2 regions of the Thermoanaerobacter brockii subsp. finnii Ako-1 genome follow, and region 2 is predicted to be linked to the other one. Evidence: riboswitches for the same ligand, from Rfam matches in the RefSeq annotation. Region 2 holds a riboswitch; the other holds the start of a gene.
The links. Region 2 has a riboswitch for cobalamin ahead of THEBR_RS03335 (ribonucleoside triphosphate reductase). Riboswitches for the same ligand answer to the same signal wherever they lie in the genome.

Region 1: it holds a riboswitch for cobalamin, as region 2 does, so the genes downstream of both, THEBR_RS09600 (energy-coupling factor ABC transporter permease) here and THEBR_RS03335 (ribonucleoside triphosphate reductase) in region 2, are expected to answer to the same signal.

The regions. Positions count from the first base shown of each region.
Region 1 covers NC_014964.1:1,923,272-1,931,834, reverse strand. Annotated here, with positions in the region: gene hemL (glutamate-1-semialdehyde 2,1-aminomutase) at 82-1,383, shown strand; cobalamin riboswitch at 1,448-1,662, shown strand; gene THEBR_RS09600 (energy-coupling factor ABC transporter permease) at 1,786-2,535, shown strand; gene THEBR_RS09595 (energy-coupling factor ABC transporter substrate-binding protein) at 2,532-2,825, shown strand; gene cbiQ (cobalt ECF transporter T component CbiQ) at 2,812-3,579, shown strand; gene THEBR_RS09585 (energy-coupling factor ABC transporter ATP-binding protein) at 3,583-4,413, shown strand; gene THEBR_RS09580 (NADP-dependent isocitrate dehydrogenase) at 4,641-5,852, opposite strand; gene THEBR_RS12505 (nucleotidyltransferase domain-containing protein) at 5,992-6,210, opposite strand; gene THEBR_RS12500 (nucleotidyltransferase domain-containing protein) at 6,188-6,325, opposite strand; partial or broken gene THEBR_RS12165 (ATP-binding cassette domain-containing protein) at 6,625-6,943, shown strand; gene THEBR_RS09570 (AAA family ATPase) at 6,923-7,237, shown strand; gene THEBR_RS09565 (rhomboid family intramembrane serine protease) at 7,518-8,201, opposite strand.
Region 2 covers NC_014964.1:687,382-695,944, reverse strand. Annotated here, with positions in the region: gene THEBR_RS03340 (anaerobic ribonucleoside-triphosphate reductase activating protein) at 1-244, opposite strand, end outside; gene THEBR_RS03335 (ribonucleoside triphosphate reductase) at 241-2,319, opposite strand; cobalamin riboswitch at 2,425-2,717, opposite strand; gene THEBR_RS03325 (DUF1847 domain-containing protein) at 2,872-3,474, opposite strand; gene THEBR_RS03320 (FmdE family protein) at 3,560-4,069, opposite strand; gene tsaA (tRNA (N6-threonylcarbamoyladenosine(37)-N6)-methyltransferase TrmO) at 4,087-4,503, opposite strand; gene THEBR_RS03310 (ABC transporter ATP-binding protein) at 4,527-5,279, opposite strand; gene THEBR_RS03305 (FecCD family ABC transporter permease) at 5,276-6,340, opposite strand; gene THEBR_RS03300 (iron ABC transporter substrate-binding protein) at 6,402-7,538, opposite strand; gene THEBR_RS03295 (FAD-dependent oxidoreductase) at 7,710-8,563, opposite strand, start outside.

The sequences.
Region 1 (8,563 bases), 1.1 Mb from region 2:
GAAAAAGATTTTGCTGAAGAAGAGAAAATGGCTATTTACAGAAAAATTATTGAGAAAAGCGGGCTGTTAAGAGGTGATTCTGTGAAAACTGATAAATCACAAAAGCTTTTTGAAAAAGCTAAAAAACTTATGCCGGGTGGTGTCAATAGCCCTGTAAGGGCTTTTAAATCAGTAGGAGCTACTCCTGTTTTTATAAAAAAGGGGCAAGGAAGTCATATATGGGATGAAGATGGCAATGAATACATAGACTACGTTCTTTCATGGGGACCGCTAATACTTGGGCATTCACATCCACAGGTGGTAGAAGCTATTAAAAAACAAGCACAACTGGGTACCAGTTTTGGAGCCTGTACAGAGTTGGAAGTTAAGATGGCAGAAAAAATAATTGAGGCTGTTCCATCTATAGAAGTTGTCAGAATGGTGAATTCAGGCACAGAAGCCACTATGAGTGCTATAAGATTGGCAAGGGGATATACGGGCAGAGACATCATTGTAAAATTTGAAGGATGTTATCACGGACATTCTGACAGCCTGCTTATAAAAGCAGGGTCAGGTGCACTTACTTTCGGAATGCCTGATTCAAAGGGCGTAACAAATGAGATAGCAAAGGATACAATTATAGCTAGATACAATGACATCAAAATGGTAGAAGATATTTTTAAAGTTTATGGTGAAAATATCGCTGGTGTCATTGTAGAGCCTGTTGCCGGAAACATGGGTACTGTTTTGCCTGATGAAGAGTTTTTAAAAGGATTGAGAGAGATTACTACAAAGTATGGAGCACTTTTAATTTTTGATGAAGTGATGACAGGTTTTAGAGTGTCTTATTCGGGGGCACAAGGATTTTACAACGTCATGCCTGACATTACCACACTTGGGAAAATCATTGGAGGTGGACTTCCTGTCGGTGCCTATGGAGGAAGAGAAGAGATAATGAGGTTGGTTTCTCCTGATGGGCCTGTGTATCAAGCAGGGACTTTGTCTGGCAATCCTCTAGCAATGACAGCAGGCTTTGAGACTTTAAAAATATTATCTGAAACTTCCAATATTTATGAAGAGTTAGACAAGAAAGCAGAAAAATTGTGTAAGGGGTTAAAAGAAAGCATGGTTCAAAATGGAATTGATGTTACAATAAATAGAATAGGCAGCATGATGTGTATGTTTTTTAATAAAGATGAAGTAAAGGATTATGACTCTGCTTTAAAATCAAACACTGTTATGTATGCCGCATATTTTAGAGAAATGCTAAAAAGGGGTGTATACCTGCCTCCTTCTCAATTTGAGACCTTCTTTTTATCAATGGCTCACACAGAGGAGGATATTGAAAAAACAATTGAGGCTAGTTTTGAAGTTGCAAAAATTATAAGTAAGCAATTAGAATAAGAGACATTTCTATTCATTGACAACCTAATTTATAAAATGATATGCTTTATTTAAAGGAAGAATTGAATAACAAGCAAATACAGGTGCCCAATTTTGCAGTCAAAATTGGGTTAAAAGGGAAGCCAGGTGAAAGTCCTGCACGGTCCCGCCACTGTGATGGTGAGCTCTTTACATTATGCCACTGTCCGGCACTCAGCGAATACTTGGTGAATGCCGGGTGGGAAGGCGTAAAGAGCGATGAACCTAAGTCAGGAGACCTGCCTGTATTTGTGTTACACTTACTCTACGGTCGATAGAGGAGGTGTTATAAAAGGATACCTATGTATTTTTTAACCTCTTAACGCCGTTGGTAAGTTAAGAGGCTTTATTTTTGCTTAAATTTCATAAAAAGAGGTGTGTAGTGTGAAAAAATGGAAATGGGTATTGTTTACAGCATTTGCGCTACTTTTAATAGCGCCGGAAATTGCCTATTCCATGCACATAATGGAAGGGTTTCTTCCTCTTAAATGGTGCATAATATGGGATATAGCTTCTTTGCCTTTTGTGGTTGTGGGACTTATAGCGATAAACAAAAAGGTAAAGGAAAATCCAAAGCTTAAAATGCTTTTGGGTTTTGCAGGTGCTTTTGCTTTTGTGCTTTCGGCCTTGAAAATCCCTTCAGTTACAGGAAGTTGTTCGCATCCAACCGGTGTAGGGCTTGGAGCTATACTCTTTGGACCTTTTGTTATGAGTGTTTTAGGCCTTATAGTGCTTTTGTTTCAGGCACTGCTTTTAGCTCATGGGGGTATAACAACTTTGGGTGCTAATACATTTTCCATGGCTATAGTAGGGCCAATTGCTTCCTATTATATATTTAAAGGAATAAAAAAAGCAGGTGGTCCAAATTGGCTTGCAGTATTTTTAGCTGCCTCAATTGGGGATTTGCTTACATATGTGACAACATCCCTCCAACTTGCTATTGCTTTTCCTACTGAAGTAGGCGGATTTACAGCCTCATTTTTAAAATTCATGGGGATATTTGCAGTGACACAGGTACCTTTGGCAATAAGTGAGGGGCTTTTAACTGTGCTTGTAATTAATATGCTAACTGCCTACAGCAAAGAGGAACTCATTGAGCTTAACGTTTTAGAGAAAGAAGGTAAGGCAGTATGAAGGATAAAAAGTTTTTAATGAAAAATTTGATATTAGGTTTGTTGGTCATTTTGCTGATCGTGTTTCCTCTTGTTACTATTAAAAACGCTGAATTTGCTGGCGCAGATGACAGGGCGACACAGGCTATTGCTGAGGTAGACAAAAATTATAAGCCATGGTTTGAACCAATTTGGGAGCCACCAAGCGGAGAAATTGAAAGCCTTTTGTTTGCGCTCCAAGCTGCAATTGGCGCAGGATTTTTAGGATATTATATAGGTGTTGCGAAGTGGAGAAAAAATGTTAATAGATAGTTACTCTTACACAAACAGGATGTACAATGTACATCCTGTTGAAAAACTTTTATTTGCCCTTTTAACAATGATTTTGTGCTTTGAATTTGATGCCTATACTAATATTGCAGTAATTATTTTGATGTTTGTGGTAACTGTATTTAAAGCGAAAATTCCAGCAAGAGTGTACATTAAGCTTATGCTAATTCCTTTTTCTTTTTTGATAATAAGCATATTGACACTTATCATAAATGTTATAGGGGATAAGAGTGTTGCATTAATAAGCCTTAATATTTTTGGAGTAACTTTAGGAATTACTGAAAAAGGCATTAATACTGCTGTTATTTTATTTTTCAGAGTTTTAGCAGTAGTGTCTTGTTTGTATTTTCTCGCTCTTACTACTCCTGTAGTTGACATTATAAATGTCTTAAAGAAATTAAAAATTCCTTCACTATTTTTGGAGTTACTTCAGCTAATTTACAGATTGATATTTGTTTTAGTCGAGGCTGCTGAGGAAATCTATATATCTCAGGATTCAAGATTGGGATATGCCACATTAAAAAATAGTTATAGGTCTTTAGGCTTTTTGATATCTTCTCTTTTTATTAAGTCTTACAAAGATTCACAGGATTTATATGTGGCTTTAGAAGCAAGGGGTTATAACGGAGAACTAAAAGTCATCGGTAAAGATTACAAATTTTGTTATAAAAATATAATATTTATTATTTTGATAGAACTAATTTTAATAAGCATATCAATGCTTTTAAGAAGGTGAACTATGAAAAAGCAATTTATATTAGAAGCGATAGATGTTACTTTTGAGTACAGCGACGGTACAAAAGCTTTAGATGGCGTAAATATATCGATAGAGAAGGGTAAAAAGACTGCAGTTTTAGGTCCAAACGGTGTAGGTAAAACAACACTGTTTTTGCACTTCAATGGAATTTTGAAACCTAAATCAGGAAAAATATTGTATAACGGGGAAGAAATAAAATACAATCGTACCGAACTTACCAAACTCAGAAAGAATGTGGGTATTGTTTTTCAAAATCCTGACATACAGCTTTTTTCTGCCAGTGTATACCAAGAGATTTCTTTTGGACCTATGAATTTGGGTTATCCAGAAAATATAGTAAAAGAAAAAGTGGAAAAAGCTATGAAACAAATGAGAATTATTGATTTAAAAGACAAGCCCACTCATTTTTTAAGCTATGGACAGAAAAAAAGCGTCTCAATAGCTGATATCATAGCTATGGAGCCTGAAGTCATTATACTGGATGAGCCAACGGTTTATTTAGATCCTAAGCATGTACAAGAAATCATGGGTTTGTTTGACAAATTAGCTGAAGAGGAAAAGACAATCATTTTATCAACTCATGATGTGGACTTTGCTTATTCATGGGCTGACTATATATATGTCATGAGGAAGGGAAAAGTTGTTGCAAAAGGCGAACCAGCAGTTGTTTTTACTAACGAAAAAGAACTCGATTGGAGTGATTTGAGAAAGCCTATGCTTTTGGAAATATATGAAATTTTAAAAGAAAAAGGAATTATGAATGGAAGTAATATACCAAAAAATATAGAGGAATTAAAAAAATGTATAAAATAAAAAGCTGCTGAAGCCTTAGCAGCTTTTATTCTATTTTATTTTCTTTTTGTCCTGAAGAGAATAATTGCTGTAAAATATCCAAAGAGAGCGCTGTCATCTTCCATTGACACGGGATGGGCAACGCCTATTCTACTACTAGGGGTATTACAGCAACATTTGCTGAAAGTGTTATAAAAGTGTCGGCAGAGCCCGCCCACGCTCCTACAGGGGAAGACACATACTACTTTTTACATTATCTCTTCCAAGGTCTTTTTAATTTCAAGAAGAAAACTTTCTGTATTTACAACAGTTTTATTTGGCAAATCAGAGAGAGCTGCTAAATCTTTTGTCATTATACCTTTTTCAATTGTTTGAAGAGATGCATTTTCCAGTTTGTCAGCAAAGTTTACGAGGCTTTCTATTCCGTCAAGTTCTCCTCTCTTTTTCAAAGCACCTGTCCATGCGAAAATTGTAGCAATAGAATTTGTAGAGGTCTCTTCTCCTTTAAGGTATTTGTAATAATGCCTTGTAACTGTTCCATGAGCTGCTTCAAATTCGTATTTGCCATCAGGAGATACTAGCACAGATGTCATCATGGCGAGGCTTCCAAATGCTGTTGCTACCATATCTGACATTACATCGCCGTCATAATTTTTGCATGCCCAAATCATTCCGCCTTCAGACCTTATAATTCGAGCCACAGCATCGTCAATAAGAGTATAGAAATATTCAATTCCCGCTTTCTCAAATTTTTCTTTATATTCATTTTCGTATATTTCCTGGAATATGTCTTTAAATCTGTGGTCATAAATTTTTGATATGGTGTCTTTGGTTGCGAACCACAAATCTTGCTTTGTATCTAAGGCATAGTTAAAACATGCTCTTGCAAAACTCTTTATCGATTCATCAGTGTTGTGCATGCCAAGGATGACACCAGGACCTTCAAATTCATGTATTGTTTGCCTTGACACTTCACCTGTTTCAGAGGTAAAAACAAGTTCTGCTTTTCCTTTGTTTTCAACCCGATATTCTACATCTTTATAAATGTCTCCATAGGCATGCCTTGCAATTGTAATGGGCTTTTTCCATGTTTTTACGAGAGGTTTAATACTTTCCACAATAATAGGTGTGCGAAAAACTGTGCCATCAAGTATTGCTCTGATTGTACCATTAGGGCTTTTCCACATTTTTTTAAGGTTGTATTCTTCAACTCTCTGGGCATTTGGAGTAATTGTTGCACATTTTACGCCGACACCATATTTTTTGATGGCATATGCCGCATTAACCGTGACCTGATCCTCTGTTTTATCTCTGTTTTTAATTCCAAGGTCATAATATTCCGTTTTAAGGTCTATATAGGGCTCTAAAAGTATTTCTTTTATCAATTTCCATATGATTCTTGTCATTTCGTCCCCGTCCATTTCAACGAGGGGTACCTTCATTTGAATTTTGTTAGCCATTTACTTCTCTCCTTTGTCTAAGATATAACAAAAACTTCGAAAATTTATCAATACAAATTGATAAAGCATAACTTGAATATTATTATATAGGATAAGTCATGTTTTCGCAACAGAAAAGTTATCTTATCCTAATTAATGGTCATTTTTTAATCAGTCCCTCCAAATAATAATCATAAAAGAATTTGAGAGTAATTCCATAGTCTCCATGGTATTTAAAAACTTTTTCTTTAAAATCCGCCAGTTTCAAATAATCACTGCAATATAATAATTCTCCCGTATAAATGACATTGTGTTGAAGGTTTAAAGGAGCTTTATTTAAATTTATCACATCAATGTCATCTCTTTTTGAATATTTCACTTATTTTAACTTCTAATGTAAGTTCTTCCTCCAATGAGACATTTTTATTGTATAAAACTGCAAAATCAATATCGCTGTTTTTGTTTTGATATTCCGTGGCACTACCAGATAACATTAGCCATATAATTGTAAAATATTAGGCGAAAAATGCATTTTCGTTCCCAAAAATGACACTTTCGTTCCAAAATCCACAAATTTAATTTCAAATATTGTATAATATTTAAAAAGTGTTTTTACATTTTTAGGGGTATAAAAAATGGACTTTTTATGTCCGCAGGAGGAATTACTTTCTTCTTATAAACGATGCAGTAAAATGGGTATTGACCATTCAATAACTGCGCCATTAATAATGCTAAAATCAAGCAGATTTAGAAATGATGTAATTATTCTTTCGATAGACAATAACAAGGAGGAATGAAAGATTTGCTTACTGTCAAAAATTTGTACAAAAAATACAATAAAAGCAAGATTATAGCTTTAAACAATGTATCCATGAATATAAATAAAGGGGAAATAGTAGGACTTCTTGGACCGAATGGAGCGGGTAAAACCACTTTACTTAAAATAATATGCGGTTTAACAATTCCTGATTTAGGTGAGGTTATTATATCCAATATCAAAATGGGAGATAAAACTCGATTGAAAATAATGGAGAAAATAGGCGTAGTACTTGAAGGCAACAGTATTAACACGAAAAGTAAAAACTCTTTCAATGGGTCAAAAACAAAGAGTAGCAATAACTGTTTCTTTACTTCACGAACCGGAACTTTTAATTTTGGATGAACCTTCCAATGGATTAGATATAGAGTCACGTGTCTTACTGACCAATGCTATTAAATCCTTAAGAGAGGAGATGAAGATAACAGTATTACTTGCTTCTCATGATGTAGATTTTTTGAGAAAGACAGTTGACAGATTTATAATAATAAACAATGGGAACATCGTTGATGAATTCGCAAATATCAATATTACAGCAGAAGACATAGAAAATAAATATAAAATACATGCAAATTTAAAGGGGGCTTAAATATGTTCAAATATTTAAACATTGTAATAGCTAAATAAAAAGAAGTTTAAAAGAAAGTTTTTCATATAAAATAGAAAATGATATAGCGAGAAAATCAGTAAGTAATATTGCTATTTCTTACAATGAGTGGCTACTACTTATACTTATAAGTATCTTGTGGCTTATAGTTGGTTCAGTGGTTTTTGGTATGAGTAGTAGGTACGCCAGAAAAAATGGATTATTGGGTACATATTAGCTTCCTTGGGGCTGTGGAGGAATCGCCATTGTGAGCACGAGTTAATTAATGCCTATCTCTAAGGAAGAACCTATTTAACAACACACCACTGATAAATCCTCCTATATGCGCCCACCAGGCTATTCCACCAACCGTTGTACCACCAATGACAGAGTAGACCGTGCCGGAATAGAGCTGGGTCAGGAACCATAGGAAGAGGTAGACCACGGCGGGTATCGGAAGGAAGACTGGAACCAGGAAAAAGCTTGGTACCAGCGTAATTATCCTTGCCGACGGGAATAATACAAAATATGCACCCATAATGCCTGCAATAGCTCCAGAAGCCCCTACCACCGGTACTTGTGAGAGGGGATTAAAAACCAGGTGAAATACACCTGCGATTACCCCACTAAGGAGGTAGAAAATGAGGAACCTTATATGGCCCATCCTATCTTCAACATTATCTCCGAACAGCCAGAGTATCCACATGTTGCTAATTAGGTGAAGTGTGTTACCGTGAAGAAACATACTGGTGATAAAAGGGTATAAGTCGCTGCTGGAAAACGGTACACCGGATATAACCAGTTTTGTAATTTTTGCCGGTATAAGCCCGTATTTGTAAACAAACCCGGCAAAAGTGCTGTATGAAGCACTTGAAAGAGTGAAAAATATGAGCGAATTTATTATTATGAGCAGGAGCGTAATAACGGGTGGTCGTCTGCTCGGTATATTATCCCTGATTGGAAACATCTTTAACCCTCCACTTTTTTATTCTACCTTTGCACGAAAACCGAGTTCCGTATCAAATCAAAATTATATTAAGATTATAGCACAAGTGGGGGTAGAATTACAGATGGCTAGAATTAGATGTTTTTATCACTACTGCCTGGCTTATTAGTAAAATTTATTAATAAAGCCTTTTAAATGTCAAATTCAAAGAATATAAAAATTTGGTAACATAGAAGCAGATGAAGACCATGTATCCTTACAAAAAGGTGATAAGATTTAATATTATTATTGTTCTGGCAATAGAGATAATTATGTTGCTTTTTACTCCGGCCTTTTCTTCAAAAGAGTTTATTGATAGGTTGAATTCGATGTCTCAGAATTCG
Region 2 (8,563 bases):
TAAAATCTTTAAGCCCTTTCCAAAGAGTAGGTTCTCCACCTGTAATACACACTCCTTCTATTAAATTTGCTCTCTTTTTAAGGTAATCAAAAAACTCCTTTTCACTCCGTATACCTTCCCTTATTTGAATTAAATAAGAGTTATGGCAGTAAGGACACTTAAAATTGCAACCACTTACAAAAACAGTGGCTGCAATTTTTCCTGGGAAATCGGCAAAAGAAACAAGCATAAAATCGTACATCATACAACAAATTCCTTTCTGTCCTTAAACTCTTTTTTCTTTCCTTCATTCCAATTCTTTACTGGCCTATAATATCCCACTACGCGGCTGTAAACCTCACATTCTTTCCCACAGTAAGGACATTCAAAATGTTCACCCGAAATATACCCATGGTCTTCACAGATTGAAAAAGTTGGAGTTATAGTGTAATAAGGAATTCTATAATTATAAGCTATTTTTTTGACTAGAGCTTTGCAGGTAGTAACATCGTTTATACTCTCTCCAATAAATCCGTGAAATACTGTACCTCCTGTGTATTTTGTTTGTAACTCTTCTTGTAAGTCTAAAGCAGTAAATATATCTTCAGTAAAGTCCACAGGAAGCTGGGTGGAATTTGTATAGTAAGGCACATCGCTACCTGCAGTTATTATATCTGGGAATAATTCTTTATCTTTTTTAGCCAATCTATAGGAAGCTCCTTCTGCAGGGGAGGCTTCTAAATTGTACATGAAATTAGATTCTAATTGATATTGTTCTAATTTATGCCTCATAAAATCTAATACTTCAAGTGCAAATTTCCTTCCCTCTTCACTGGCTATGCTTACTCCAATGAAATTTAATAGTGCTTCATTCATTCCAATGAGTCCTATCGTGTTAAAATGGTTTTGCCAGTAAAATCCAAATCTCTTTTTTATATCTCTTAAGTAAAATTTTGAATAAGGATACAATCCCATTTCAGTCATTTTCTCTAAAACTTCTCTCTTTATTTCAAGGCTTGTTTTTGCAATATCCATAAGCCTTTCTAACCTTTGGAAAAACTCTTCTTTTGATTTAGATAAATATCCAATTCTTGGCATATTTATTGTTACAACTCCTATTGAACCTGTAAGAGGGTTCGCTCCAAAAAGCCCGCCCCCACGCTTTCTTAATTCTCTGTTGTCCAACCTCAACCGACAGCACATACTACGCACATCATTGGGATCTAAATCACTATTTACAAAATTGCTAAAATAAGGTAAACCATACTTCGCAGTCATTTCCATTATTTTATCTATGACAGGACTATCCCAGTCAAAATTTTTAGTTATATTATAAGTGGGTATTGGAAAAGTAAATATCCTGCCGCTGGCATCTCCTTCCATCATAACTTCTGCAAATGCTATATTTAGCATGTCCATTTCTTTTTGAAATTCTTTATACGTTTTATCCATCAATTGACCGCCAATTATAACAGGTTCATCTGCCATAATCTCCGGTACCACAAGATCCATAGTTATGTTTGTAAAAGGAGTTTGAAATCCCACTCTAGTTGGAACATTTATGTTAAATATAAACTCCTGTAAAGCTTGCTTAACCTCTTTGTAAGAAAGATTATCGTAATATATAAAAGGTGCCAAATAGGTATCAAAATTAGAAAAAGCTTGTGCACCGGCTGCTTCCCCTTGAAGTGTATAGAAAAAATTGACAATCTGTCCAAGAGCGGACCTAAAGTGCTTTGGAGGTTTGCTTTGAACTTTCCCCTCTACCCCTGTAAATCCAGAAAGCAGTAAATCCCTTAAATCCCATCCACAGCAATACACAGATAAAAGGCCTAAGTCATGAATGTGCAAATCTCCATTTACATGGGCATCTCTAACTTCTGGAGGATATATTTTGTTTAACCAGTAATAAGCTGTTATCGTACTGGAGATATGATTATTTAAACCTTGAAGTGAATAACTCATATTGCTATTTTCATTTACTCTCCAATCTTGCTTCCCTATGTATTCATCCACCATTTTTTCAATGTCCATAAACATTTTTTTAAATTCTCTTATCTCTTGATGCTGTTTTCTGTATAAAATATAGGCCTTTGCCGCTTTAGCATAACCATGCTTTATTAAGTATTGCTCTACAATATCTTGAATCTGCTCTACACTGGCTATTCCTTCTAAATTATTTTCTACGTACTCTGTCACTTCATCTGCTATTTCAAGGGCATCTTTGTATTCCCCTTCTCCCACTGCTTTAAAAGCTTTGTATATAGCATTTGCAATCTTTATCTTATCAAACTCAACTTCCCTTCCATCTCTTTTTATAACCTTTATAGCAATTTTCATGATTTTAAGCCTCCATTCTTTTGTAAAAATAATTAAACCCCTTAACTTCTACGGCAAGTTAAGAGGTGTACAAAGTACCTCACCTCCTCTATCGACCGTAGAGCAAGTGTAATCCAAATACAGGCAGGTCTCCTGACTTAGGTTCATCGCTCTTTACGCCTTCCCACCCGGCACCCAATATTTCCCAATGTTTTACAAATCAAACCAAAAAGGCAAGAAGACAAGGTGATGGTTCCTTTGTCTGTTTTTTTACTCCACTTACCTAAAAGGAAGTGCCAGGCAGTGGCTTTTTGTAAAGAGCTCACCATCACAGTGGCGGGACCGTGCAGGATTCTCACCTGCTTCCCTTTTAACCCAATTTCCCTTTGAAATTGGGCACCTGTATCTGTGTATATTCTATTTTGCACAAAATCTAGTATATTATTTATTAATATCCTCAACATGTAGTATACCACTGCTTTCTTGCATTGTCAATATAAAAAATGATTTAAAATAGGCCATTATTTTTGCCTATTTTAAATCATTATAAAAAAGGCACTAAATCGTGCCTTTTTATACCTTAACAGCTTCTAATCCTTTTACAGGACAATGAGCGTATTTTCTGTCCTTTGCCACCAGTGTTGTGACTAACCCTTTAGAATATTTATTAAAAAGTATGTCATGGCCTACGCAAAGACCTATTACTACATTGAGTTCTGTATTTTCTTGGTTCATTATCTCTGCCTGTGTTATAGGATTGCAAGTAGCAACAAATCCCTCTTTATCTTTTTGAATGTCTATATCTTCTATATCAATAGAACCGACTTTACAGCAAACAGGAACAATTTTTAAATCATATTGTTCTAATAATTTTACAAATTGTTTCGCTTCTTTACTCGTAGAATAACAAAATGCAACGCCAATAGTTTTAAATCCCATCTGTTTAATAAACTCTATTATTTCCTCAGTTCTACTTCTCAACTCTCCATTTTTCTTTTTAGGAAGAGTATTGGCAAAGTTCATTATTTTATGAACCATTTCATCTTGTTTATATATTGCTACTGATTGTTCTACTATATCCCTTCTTTCAACAGTAGGACAATTTTTCGGGAAATTAGCCTCCCCTTTAGCACAAGGCTTTTTAGGACATATTCCACAAGTATAAATTGCTTTCATTTTATTCACCTCTTGTATACTGTATACAATATTTATTAAAAAAATTATACCATAACCCTCCCCCTTCTGCAAGGGGATATACCTCCTACTCCCCAAAACAATCTATACAGACCTTTTTCCCTTCTTTAAATCTTATCTTGTTTTCCGCAGCATATTCGCCGCATATTTCACATTGTATTGAAGGGTATATTTTTGCCTTTGGTGGTATACCATAAGTAGGAGTTTTAAAATCAAATATTTCTTCTAATGGTGCATTCAATAAATATTCTTGCCATTTCTTTCTGTCATTGGAGTGATTAAAAGCTTTTAGCACTATCCTTATACCTTCATTAGTATCACGCCTGAAAAAAGTAAAAGCCTGCTTGCCTCTATCTCTGTAAATGAGATTTCCTTTCCCAAAAGTGCAACCTGTAATATATTGAACTGCATCAACACCACAAGCGTTGTTCTCAGTCACACAGACTACCTCTTCATCTTTGGAAAATGAAAGGTTTAGTTTTTTGATCGCTGCCTCACAAGCTCTAAAGCCTATCGCAAGACCTGGACATTCGTGACCATGAAAAGCTACGCACTTTTCCCATAATTCTTTTTCCACTTTGCATCCTCCTAACATTACAATGTATCCTCTGGACCTTTTATACTGTCAAGTTCATAAACATAAGGCTTTATATCCAGTATAGGACTTCCATCTAAAGCATCCACACCTTTTACATAAAGTTTATTTCCTTCAACTTTTACAAGGTCGGCAACACAAAAAGCAATAGGGTTTGGCCTTGAAGGAGATCGAGTAGCAAAAACCCCTTTTACCTCTGGTCCCCAAGGTGTAACTGTCTTTAAAACATCCCGTTTTCCTAAATGGCACCAATAAAGCACAATTATGTGTTTTTTGCTTTCAATATCACAAAGCCCATCTACAAATTCAGGGTATATTTTTAAAACTGCCTCTTTATCCGACATCCTACCTTGCTTTGGAGCATCTCCTCTTTTTTCATAAGGGCTGTGAACAATTCCTATAGGTATTAAATCCAAGCTAAACTACCCCTTTCTACAATTTAGAGTGGTATAACTATTGGTATATTACGGCATTTTTCTACTGCAACAGGTATACCATAAACAGCTTGTATATTTTCCTCCGTCATGACTTCCATTCCACCATAGGCAAAAATGGTGTTATCTTTTAAAAGTAAAAATTTATCAGAAAATCTAAGTGCCAAATTTAAATCATGGATTATAACAATTGCTGCTATATTTTGCTCTTTCACTGTCTCTTTCACAATTCTTAAAACCTCGATTTGGTTTTTTAAATCCAAATTATTTGTCGGCTCATCCAAAAGCATTACAATAGGTTGCTGTGCCAATGCCCTTGCTATGACCACTTTTTGCAATTCTCCTCCACTTAACTCACTTAAATAACGCAGTGATAACTTTTCTAAGTCAAATTTTTTTAATACCTCATTTACAATCTTTATATCCCTTTCAGTCACATCCCACTTTATATGAGGTTTTCTTCCTAAAAGTACCGCATCAAATACAGTAAATCGACCATTCTCATTCCTTTGAGCCACATAACCTATCCTTTTAGCTACTTCTATTCTACTTAGTTTTGAAATTTCATCTTTTTCGATATATATCGTCCCTTTGTGAGGCTTTAAAATTTTATTTATACACTTCAAAAGAGTAGACTTACCAGCCCCATTGTTTCCTAAGATAGAAAGTAATTCTCCTCTTTGAAGAGTAAATTTAACATCTTTTAAAACAGGTACACTGGTATAGCTGAATTCAATACCATCTATATCCAAAATCATCTCTTATACCCCCTTGAAAGCACATAGAGGAAAATCGGTGCTCCCAAAAAGGAGGTTATAGCTCCCACAGGTAACACTACCGGAGAAATAATAGTTCTGCCTAAAGTGTCTGATGCTAAAAGTATTAAACCTCCCATTACAGAAGAAGCAGGAATTAAAAATCTATGGTCTCCTCCAATTAATCTCCTCATTATGTGAGGCCCAACAAGTCCAATAAAGCCTATAATTCCTACAAAGGAGGTAATAACGGCAGCAATTAAAGAAGAGACAAACATGCCCAATAATCTTACTCTTTCCACGTCAACTCCAAGGCCTTTTGCCGTTTCTTCTCCACTGTCTAAAGCATTATAGTTCCATCTGTTAAACATAAAATATATCAGAGAAATGCCTACAACTACAGACATTATACCTAAATCCTTCCATGATGCCCTTCCTATATCTCCAAAAGTCCAAAAAACTACAGAAGCCACTTTTACATCATCAGCAAAATACTGCAAAATCATAGTAACAGCTGAAAACAAAGACCCTAAAGCTACTCCTGCCAAAACCATAGCCTCAGGAGTTACTCTAAAACTTTTTGCCAACATCAATACGACTATTGTCGAACCCATAGAACCCAAAAAAGCAAAAAAGACTACTAAATAAGGATTGTTTATAATCACAGAATCAGAATTTGCAGTACTACCTGCACCAAACACAATTATAGCTACTGCTGCTCCAAAAGCTGCTCCTTGAGAAATACCTAAAGTAAAAGGAGAGGCTAAGGGATTTCTTAAAATGCTTTGTGTTACACATCCTGCAACTGAAAGACCAATTCCTGCTACAATTGCTGTTAAAACCCTTGGCATCCTAATGTTCCAAACTATGATACGAAATCTCTCTTCTCCCTTACCTAACAACGTTTTTATGACATCATAGGTACTAATGCCAGCCGAACCTGCATTTATAGCATATACTGCAAGTACAAGTGTAGCCAAAGCTGTTAAAAATATAATCAATATTTTTCTTTTGATATATTTATTATAGCTATCCGGTACAGTATATATATATGACTGTCTCAAAGCTTCATCCCCTTATCTTTGTAATTCCCCCACTCGAAAAGCGGAGGAATTATGTTATACTCTAAAACTTAATTTTTTCAAAACCCCCATACACTTCTTCCATTTTGTCATACACATTTTTTCCGTAATCTCCAAAAAACAAACTATAAATTTCTTTTGCCTTTTCTACAGGATCGATATCTTTAAATGCTTCTGGATAAAGAACTTTTCCAACCCAATAGGAATCTACCAAAGCTGTGTCAATATTTGTAGTGTAATTGTTGTAAGGTAAAATTCCATATACATTGTCATTTTTAACAGCCTTCAAACTTTTATAAAAATCAGTATTTTTTTGATAATCTTGTTTAACTAAATCAAAGTTCCCTTCATCAATGAATATTATATCAGGATTCCAATCTAATAATTTTTCTCTTTCTATCATGATACTTCCTTTTTGTCCTAAAGTATCAGCTACATTTTTTGCATTTACAGCCATAAAAGGCGGATAATTCCCTTGTGTACTCTCTATACCGTGTGCACCTTTAAATCCTAGTGCACCTATATAAACGGTTGGCTTTTTATCCTCTGGTATATCCTTTGTCCTGTCCTGTAAATCTTTTTGAATTCCTTTGATGTAGTCAACTACTTCTTTAGCTCTATCCTCTTTTCCCATAATCTTTCCTATAATCTCTAATGAGGTATATACATCCTCTTCAAAAGTCCCGAGTTTGCCATAGCTTAAAACTACCACAGGAATTCCTGTTTTGGCCTGCAAGTCATCAGCTTTGGCTTTGTCGAGCAAAGATATCACAAAAATAACGTCAGGATTTACTTCAACTAATTTCTCTGCATCTGCTGTAGAATCAGGACCACCTTGTCCAATAGTAGGAAGTTGAGCTAATTTCTCTTGAAAAATCATATTGTAGGTTCTACCATCTACAAGTTTTTTCTCTATATTTTCTACTCCTGCGACTCTATCAATCCCATCTATATAGGTTATAAGTCTTAAAGCTCCTGGACCTATCCCTACAACTTTATGTACTGGGGTCTTTATCTCTACCTGTCTTCCAACTAAATCTGTAACTGTTTGAACTGTTTCCTTGGAAGTTTGAGAAGTTTGAGATTGATTTTGTGAAGCTTTACTACAAGCTGTCAAAGAAATAACAATCACTAACAAAATAGCAACTATTCCATTAAATTTTTTTAATTGTTTTGACACTAATTACCCCTCCATTAATAAATTTTTACTATTATCGGTCCATGTATAATGTATACGAGTAGTATAATACGGTGTTACTTTTTTAAAAATTATAACACGAAAAAATAGCGAAAACAATAGGCATTAAAAAAACAGACCAAATTTGGCCTGTTTTTTTAATTCTTAAAATTCTCATATCTTTGACATAGCATCTAAAGCAGCTGAATTTATTGGGTATGACACAGGAGAAGATGTGAGTAGTGGATGTGTCGCCACTTGGAATGTATTTAGTTCTGACGCTGTTGTTCCTTTTTGTATTGCAAGACTTAAAATATTAATCATTTCACCAACATTTTCTCCTCCTGCTATTTGAGCTCCTAATATGACTCCAGAATATCTTGAGAAAATCAATTTTATCTTCACACTCTTTGCATTAGGCAAAGTTCCAGGATGTTTGTCCATTGTGCTAAATTCTCCGATTACTATATCAAAGCCTTCAGCTTTTGCTTGCGTTTCTGTAAGACCTGCAGCAGCAAAAGCAGTATTGTATATCTTTGTAGAAAAAGCACTTATTGTACCTTTATTTTCCCTAACCAATCTTAATTGAAATACATTTACACCTGCAATTTTTGCCTCATTAGCCGCAGTAGAGGCAAGAAGTATAGGAACATTCTTTCTTGTAAAGAAGCATTTCTTTTCTGCACAGTCACCAACGGCGAATATGTCTGGATCGTTAGTTCTCATGTATTCATCAACTGTTATTGCTCCTTTTTCATTAAGTTTTATACCTGCAGCTTCAGCTAATTTAGTATTTGGTTTTACGCCCATAGCTAATATGACAACGTCAGCTTTTATTTTTTCACCTGTATCTAATTCAACTTCTTTTACTTTTGTATCCCCTACAAGTTTTGTAACTTTTGTATTTGTTTTTATTGTTATACCATGTTCTTTTAATGTGGCTTCTGCCATATCACTGTATTCATGGTCAAAGGCTTGCCACAAAAGCTTGTCAGCAACCTCAATTATTGTTACATTTTTGCCAAGAA